Regions from separate parts of the Arthrobacter roseus genome, predicted to be linked through region 1. Evidence: riboswitches for the same ligand, from Rfam matches in the RefSeq annotation. Region 1 holds a riboswitch; the other holds the start of a gene.
The links. Region 1 has a riboswitch for cyclic di-AMP ahead of JOE65_RS13355 (C40 family peptidase). Riboswitches for the same ligand answer to the same signal wherever they lie in the genome.
Positions count from the first base shown of each region.

Region 2: another riboswitch for cyclic di-AMP. It lies ahead of JOE65_RS04870 (M23 family metallopeptidase); the one in region 1 lies ahead of JOE65_RS13355 (C40 family peptidase).

Region 1 covers NZ_JAFBCU010000001.1:2,765,891-2,769,505, reverse strand. Annotated here, with positions in the region: gene JOE65_RS13365 (dihydrolipoamide acetyltransferase family protein) at 1-101, shown strand, start outside; gene JOE65_RS13360 (MFS transporter) at 275-1,459, shown strand; cyclic di-AMP (ydaO/yuaA leader) riboswitch at 1,600-1,770, shown strand; gene JOE65_RS13355 (C40 family peptidase) at 1,775-2,677, shown strand; gene JOE65_RS13350 (cation:proton antiporter domain-containing protein) at 2,829-3,615, shown strand, end outside.
Region 2 covers NZ_JAFBCU010000001.1:940,098-943,712, forward strand. Annotated here, with positions in the region: gene serC (phosphoserine transaminase) at 1-932, opposite strand, end outside; gene JOE65_RS04865 (iron-dependent transcriptional repressor DtxR) at 1,067-1,762, shown strand; cyclic di-AMP (ydaO/yuaA leader) riboswitch at 1,930-2,118, shown strand; gene JOE65_RS04870 (M23 family metallopeptidase) at 2,120-2,890, shown strand; cyclic di-AMP (ydaO/yuaA leader) riboswitch at 3,015-3,183, shown strand; gene JOE65_RS04875 (NlpC/P60 family protein) at 3,188-3,615, shown strand, end outside.

The DNA.
Region 1 (3,615 bases):
CGTTTGATCACCGCGTGTGCGACGGCGGGACCGCAGGCGGGTTCCTGCGGTACGTGGCGGATGCCATCGAGAGCCCAGGGAGCGTGCTTGCGGACCTCTAAACCGGGCGTCCTCGCCGGGGCGGCCCGAGCAGTCCTGCCTGCCCACCCTCACCCGACGCGTCCGCACTTATTGTTGGAATAGTGGCTCAATCGGCCCTATTCCAACAATAAGTGCGGGGGCGTCAGGGGGTAGAGGCGTCGGGGGTCGGGCGCCGCGAGATAAGCTGAAGTACGTGCCCGACGAACCGTTCAACCTCAAAGGAATAGCGGTGGCCGCCTATGGCCCCTCTCTTCTATACGGCGTCGCGACCGGTGCGATTTTGCCCGTCATTGCACTCAGTGCCAGAGACCTCGGCGCGTCCGTGGCTGTCGCCGCGCTGATCATCACGTTGACCGGCGTCGGCTCGCTGGCCACCAATATCCCTGCCACCATGATCACGTCGCGGTTTGGCGAGCGCTGGGCTCTGGTAGGGGCGGCGCTGTGGTGTTCGACGGCGATGATCGTTGCCGCGTTCGCCACGCAACTGTGGGTATTTGCGCTGGCGATCTTTATGGTCGGGATGGCGGGTTCCGTGTTTGGGCTGGCTCGGCAGAGCTACCTCACTGAAGCCGTGCCGCTGTATTTTCGCGCGAGGGCACTATCGACGCTGGGCGGCGTCACGCGTATCGGCGTGTTCATAGGCCCGTTCCTTGCCGCCGGAGTGATGGCGCTGGTTGGTATTTCCGGTGCGTACTGGGTGGGTGCGGCCGCAACTCTGGTGGCCGCCGTTCTCAGCGTTCGAGTACCAGATCTTGGCGCTCCCTCCCGGCGGACCGGCATCGAACGCATCCCGCCTCCCACCGTGCGCTACGTGTTACGCGGTCATATGAAAGTGTTTCTGACCATTGGGGTGGGCGTTCTCCTGATTGCGGCAGTGAGAGCCACGCGGCAGGGGGTGCTGCCGTTGTGGGCAGAGAGCATCGGTCTTGATGCTTCTGCGACGGCGCTCATCTATGGGCTCTCCGGCGCTGTGGACATGTTGATTTTTTATCCGGCGGGCAAGGTCATGGACGTCAAAGGGCGGGTCTGGACGGCAGTGCCGTGCATGGCGATCATGGCTGCGGCGCTGGTGGTTATCCCTTTCACCGCTGGTCCAGGCTGGTTCACGGCAGCTGCGCTCCTGATTGGTTTCGGGAATGGAGTTGGTTCTGGGATTGTGATGACGCTTGGGGCCGATTACTCGCCTTCGCCGGGGCGCCCGCAGTTCCTCGGTATCTGGCGTTTCATATCGGATCTCGGGACCATGGCCGGCCCCGGGCTGCTGTCCTTGATTACTGCTATTGCCTCACTGGCGGTAGGCATTTGGGCGGCGGCCGGGATTGGGGTTTTAGCCGCCGTCGTACTCGGTTATTGGATCCCGAGGGTGCGCCGGCCCTGAACGCCGACTCTATGATGCCGACACGGCGTGTAACCAAAACGTGACATATCGATGGAATAACGGTTACCCTTTATAGGTGCCGACCCTGATATGTGGTTAGCACCCCTCGGGTAGATTGCCTAATTCTGCCGCTGCCCAGGGTCCGTTCGCTACAGAATTCGGCAGAAGCGGGGGAACCACACAGTGGACTCCCACCGAGTCCTTGGGGTGAGGCCGCCCCGTCTTTGAGGGATCGTTTCCTCAAGGCGTTGCGGCCGGGTGGCTCCCATCCGAACCCGACAGCTAACTCCGCAGGCATTAGGAGAGGCTACAACCATGTCATCAAATATTGCGCGCCACAGGGCAACCCCTGTGCGCAAGAACCCCTTCAATTCCCTGTCCAAGGCAGTCGTATCCAACAGGGGGGCCGTCGGACGCGGTGCTGTGGTAGTCACCGCAGCATCCGGGCTCATGCTCGGCGCTGGCGCACCTGCCATGGCCGGCGCAGGCCCCTCCACAACGCCAGCACCTGTCTACGCTCCTGCGGCGGCAGTGGCTACTGTAGCCGCACCCGCGGCAGCACAGGCCGAGACTGCAGGAGTCATCAACCACACGGTGCGCTCGGGTGACACCCTTGGCTCCATCTCCGCAAGCTATGGGGTCAACCTGAGCAGCGTACTGCAGCTCAACGGCCTGAACATGGCAACGGTCATCTACCCCGGTGACGTTATTCGCGTCTCTAGCAGCTTCGTGGCGCCGGCAGCACAGGCTCCTGTCGCTCCGGCACCCGCTCCTGCACCTCAGCAGCAGACCATGGCCGCTTCAGCACCAGTAGCAGCCCCGGCCGCCACTGCTAATGTCATGCTTGCAAGCTCCACTATCACCCCGATCGCGGCTGCATCCAGCAGTGTATCCGGCAATGCAGTCGCCGGATCGGCGCAGTCACAGGTGGGACAGTTCCAGGACTGCACCGCCTTGGTTGAGCGCGCGCTGCGGGCTGCCGGAGTCGCGGGAGTCGGTGACGAATCACCAGCATCGCTGCTGCGCTTCGGAACGCCCACCAGCAACCCTCAGCCCGGCGACATGGTGTACTACTCCGACGCTGGTGCAGGAGTTCCCCACATCGCTGTTTACATCGGCGGCGGCAACGCTGTCCACGGTGGTTGGATGGGTAACACAACCGCTGTTTTCAGCGCCGAAATTGGTTCCGGCCCCGTATACTACAGCACGAATGGCTAAGTTCGCCTAGATGCTGACGTACGACGTCGGTACACCGTAAGTGCCCGGCTGGAGGAATCCAGCCGGGCACGTTGCGTGAGAAGCACTTTGTTAGCGATTATTGGATGAATTGCACGATCCTCTTTTCATCGATGCACCAAGGTGGATGATCATGAACATGAGTTCTGCGCTGTTGCTGTCCTTCGCGGTGTTGTTGCTCATTGGTGTTCTGATATCCGAGCGGGCCAACCGGACAGTCATTTCCACTGCCGTACTGTTTCTGCTGGGCGGGTTTGCTCTGGGCCAGGGTGGTCTGGGTTTCGTGACGGTCACGGCGGATGATCCAATCGTGGGCGGTCTGGCGGAGTTGGCGTTGTTTTCCGTCTTGTTCACTGACGGGATGCGCATAGGTTTCAAGGATCTGCGGCTCGCGTGGCGATTGCCGGGACGTGCATTGCTGGTGGGCCTTCCGCTGACTTTGCTGATCACCGCTTTGCTAGCGCACTACCTTGTTGGTCTGCCGTGGCTGGAGTCCTTCTTGCTCGGGGCCGTGCTGGCCCCTACCGATCCCGTGTTTGCCGCTGCCATTGTGGGACGCAAGGAAGTGCCCGGCCGGCTGCGTCACCTGCTGAACGTCGAGTCCGGTCTCAACGATGGGTTGGCGCTTCCGATTGTGCTGCTGCTCCTGGCCGTGGCCGGGGGAACCGATGCCCACGGGTGGCAGTTGTTCGAGGAAATAGCCCTGGGCATAGTAGTTGGCATCGCGGTCCCCTGGGTTGTCCTGCGGTTAGAGCGGCTTCCGTTCCTGCAGGCAACCAAGTCGTTGCAGCCGCTGCTGGCAGTTTCTATCGGCTTGCTGGTATTGGCGATTTGCCAGGCAACCCATGCAAACCTGTTCCTTGGGGCTTTTGCAGCTGGCATCACCGTGGCATCCTCTGGGCAGGGCCTACGGCACGAGT
Region 2 (3,615 bases), 1.8 Mb from region 1:
ATGACATTCGACCGCTGGGACGCGTCGACGACAAAGGGGCTGGCGACGTCGGATGTCTCAGCCCAGTTATAGACGCGTCCGGCCGAATCCGCTGTCCTCGCCGTCGCGAAGGGCAGCCCGCCGTTGCCGTTTAACCATTCGAGCTGGGCGTTGAGCATCACCAGAGTGGACAACGCCGGAGTGTTATAGGTCTGGTTCAACCGCGAGTTATCGATGGCGGTCTGCAGGTTCAGGAAATCAGGGATCCAGCGGCCAGACACATTGATCGACGCGGCGCGCTCCAACGCCGCCGGAGAAAACAGCCCCAGCCACAATCCGCCGTCGGATGCGAAGTTCTTCTGCGGCGCAAAGTAGTAGACGTCCGTTTCGTTGACATCAACGTTCAGCCCGCCTGCCGCTGACGTGGCGTCAATCAAGACCAGAGCGTCGTCGTCGGCGCCCTGCACACGTCTGACGGGCGCGGCCACTCCCGTGGAGGTCTCATTCTGGGGCCAGGCATAAACATCGACGCCGGACTCCGCGCTCGAAAGCGGATGGGACCCAGGTTCGGACGTGATAATCGAGGAATCCTCAAGAAATGGGGCTCTGTTCGTGGCAGCGGCAAACTTTGAGCCGAACTCGCCGAAGGACAGATGCTGGGCTTTGTCGCGAACGAGCCCACATGTGGCCACATCCCAGAACGCGGTTGACCCACCTACGCCGAGAACAACCTCGTAGCCGTCAGGGAGCTGGAACAGCTCACTCAGTCCGTCACGGACCTGACCTACAAGGTGCTTCACCGGCGCTTGTCGATGGGAGGTGCCTATCAGGGTTCGCGACGCCGCTACCAGGGCATCAACCTGGGGTGCACGGACTTTTGACGGGCCGGCCCCAAACCTGCCGTCCGCAGGCAGCAAATCAGCGGGAATTATGGTCGAGGGGAATTCACTCAATGCTGGCTCCAAAAGGGTGTGATGCCGGTGCTGGTGTGGTGAAGTCCATTGTGCACCCGTGGGCGCTGCGAGCCTTCTTTGTTAAGTGGGGGCACTCACCTGACCACCTGAGCCCATGAAGTAACGTAGGGGGCGTGACAGACCTGATTGATACCACAGAGATGTACCTGCGAACCATACTGGAACTGGAGGAGGAGGGCATTGTTGCCCTTCGCGCACGCATAGCCGAGAGGCTGCGCCACTCCGGTCCCACAGTGTCCCAGACGATTGGCAGAATGGAGCGCGACGGACTCGTCATAGTCTCCGGCGACAGGCATCTCGAATTCACCGAGGTCGGCCGCCGTCGGGCGGTGGAAGTGATGCGCAAGCATCGTTTGGCGGAACGGCTCCTCGCGGACGTGATCGGGTTGGACTGGGCCTACGTCCACGAAGAGGCATGCCGCTGGGAACACGTCATGAGTGAACGCGTGGAACGGCGGCTCTTCGATTTGCTGGACCGCCCGAGCGAATCGCCGTACGGTAACCCGATCCCCGGGCTTGAAGCTCTCGGCGGAGCCCCGGCGCCGGATTTCACCTCAGGAGTGGCCAATCTGTCGACCATCATGGCTAGCGGGAATCTTGAGGATACTTATCTGGTGAAACGGCTTTCAGAGCCTATCCAGGTGGAACCGGAGCTGCTCGGGCAGCTGGAGGAGGGTGGGATTAGGCCGGGGGCCACTGTAAGTCTTGAGGCAGTCGGAGACTATGTCTCTGTGCGCGTCCCCGGGGTGGCTGGTGCACTTGAACTTCCGCCCGAGGTGGCTTCCCACATTTTCGTTGCGACCTCCTAGCCCTGCACAGACCCCATGACACCGGCCATAACGAGTGCTATGATCGCTCTCGATAGTGCAGAAGACCTGGCGTAGGATAACAGGATTGTTACGACGGCGTCAGGCAACCTATAGTTGTTCGCGGACGTCGAGACATCGGCGTTACCTTTCCGTCAGCCGAGCCCTGCCAGCGGAAAGCGTTCAGTCAAAAGTTTGGCAGGGGTGGAGGATCCATTTTCGGCGGCCCAGCAATGGTGCCGCCTTGGGGTGAAGTCCCAAAGACCGTCAGCACAACCGTGTGCCGCCGCGTCCAGGGGCCGGGCTACTCTCTAGCCCGAATCCGACAGCTAACTTCGCAGGCGTATCGGAGAGGAAAATATGTCGAAGCACAGGGCTTCGCCGCGTCACGTTGCGCCGGAATCCATGCCGGAACCGCGCCCCCGTGATGCTCATCGGGCGGCTAGGCGTCGTCAGCCCGTGACACCACGCAACACCTACTCATTCACGGGTATTGGACAAAAGGTAGCGATGGTAGCGGCCGTGTCCGGGATCGCCCTCACCGTAGCCTTGCCCACCACAGCAGCAGCCCCCAACGCGGAAGCTGAAGCACCCAAGCCGCAGACGAGCAAGCTGGTTTCCGCTGCATCTACAGCACAAGTCAGCTTTCAAAGGGTTCAGCTCGGCAGCGAATTCGATCCAGAGCGCAAACTAGACTCCATCATGGCCGCGTCCGGTGGGAATCTTGAACTGGCCCAGGCGGAAGGTTCACTCGCCGCACCCCTGAAGACTCTTGAGCCGACGTCGAGCTTTGGATACCGTGGCAGTCCCATCACAGGAATAGCCGAGATGCACTCGGGCCAGGACTTCGCCTCTCCCTGCGGGTCGGATGTACTGGCGGCGGCCTCCGGAGTCGTGAAATCCGCCGGGTGGCATGCTTTCGGCGGTGGTAATCGGGTTGTAGTCGATCACGGCAACGGCTTGGAAACCACGTATAACCACATGTCGGCCATTACCGTCACGGTAGGGCAGCAAGTGGAACGCGGAGACAATGTTGGAGCCAGTGGAAGCACAGGCGCCTCCACAGGGTGTCACTTGCATTTCGAGGTTCTTGTTGACGGCAAAGCCGTCGACCCCAATGGCTGGCTGTGATAAGCAACACGTTCGTTCGTGACCTGAGCGTGACATCATCACGAAACTGTTGTACCGTCTAACTCGTGCCAAATTCGCAAAGATTTGGCACACTCGGACAGATCGCCAAACTCTGCCACTGACCGAGGTCCGTTCGCATAAATCGCATGGCAGAGGCGGGGGAACCAATTTTGGGTCTGGTATCACCAGATCCTTGGGGTTAAGTCGTGGAAGTTCGTCTCGTACGAAAGCCGCGGCCGGGTGACTCCCATCCGAATCCGACAGCTCACCCCGCAGGCATTGGGAGAGGCAACTTCTGTGTCTATTAGTACTATTTCAGGACGCCATCGTGCGGCCACCGTCAAGTCCAGCCCTCTGACTGCCATCTCCAAGGCAGTCTCCTCAAACGCAGGCACAGTGGGCCGTAACGCTGCTGTTATAGCCGCCACGTCGGGGCTCATCCTCACCGCGGGCCTTCCCGCACAAGCTGCTGAGAGCATGGACCGCGAGGCTCTGTCCACCACGGTGCTCAGCCAGACCAGCCTGCAGCCAACCACAGTCTCTGTCCCGGCAACTGCCAAGGTGTCCTTCGAGCGCGAAGCCGCCGTCGTGGCCGAGCCATTTCAGGCTCCGATTGTAGAAACCGAGACTGCACCGGCACAGGTTGTCGAAGCTCCCGAGGCCGTTGAGGCCCCCGCAGCTGAACTGGCCACGGCACCGGCGCAGGCGTCCGAACCTGCACAGCC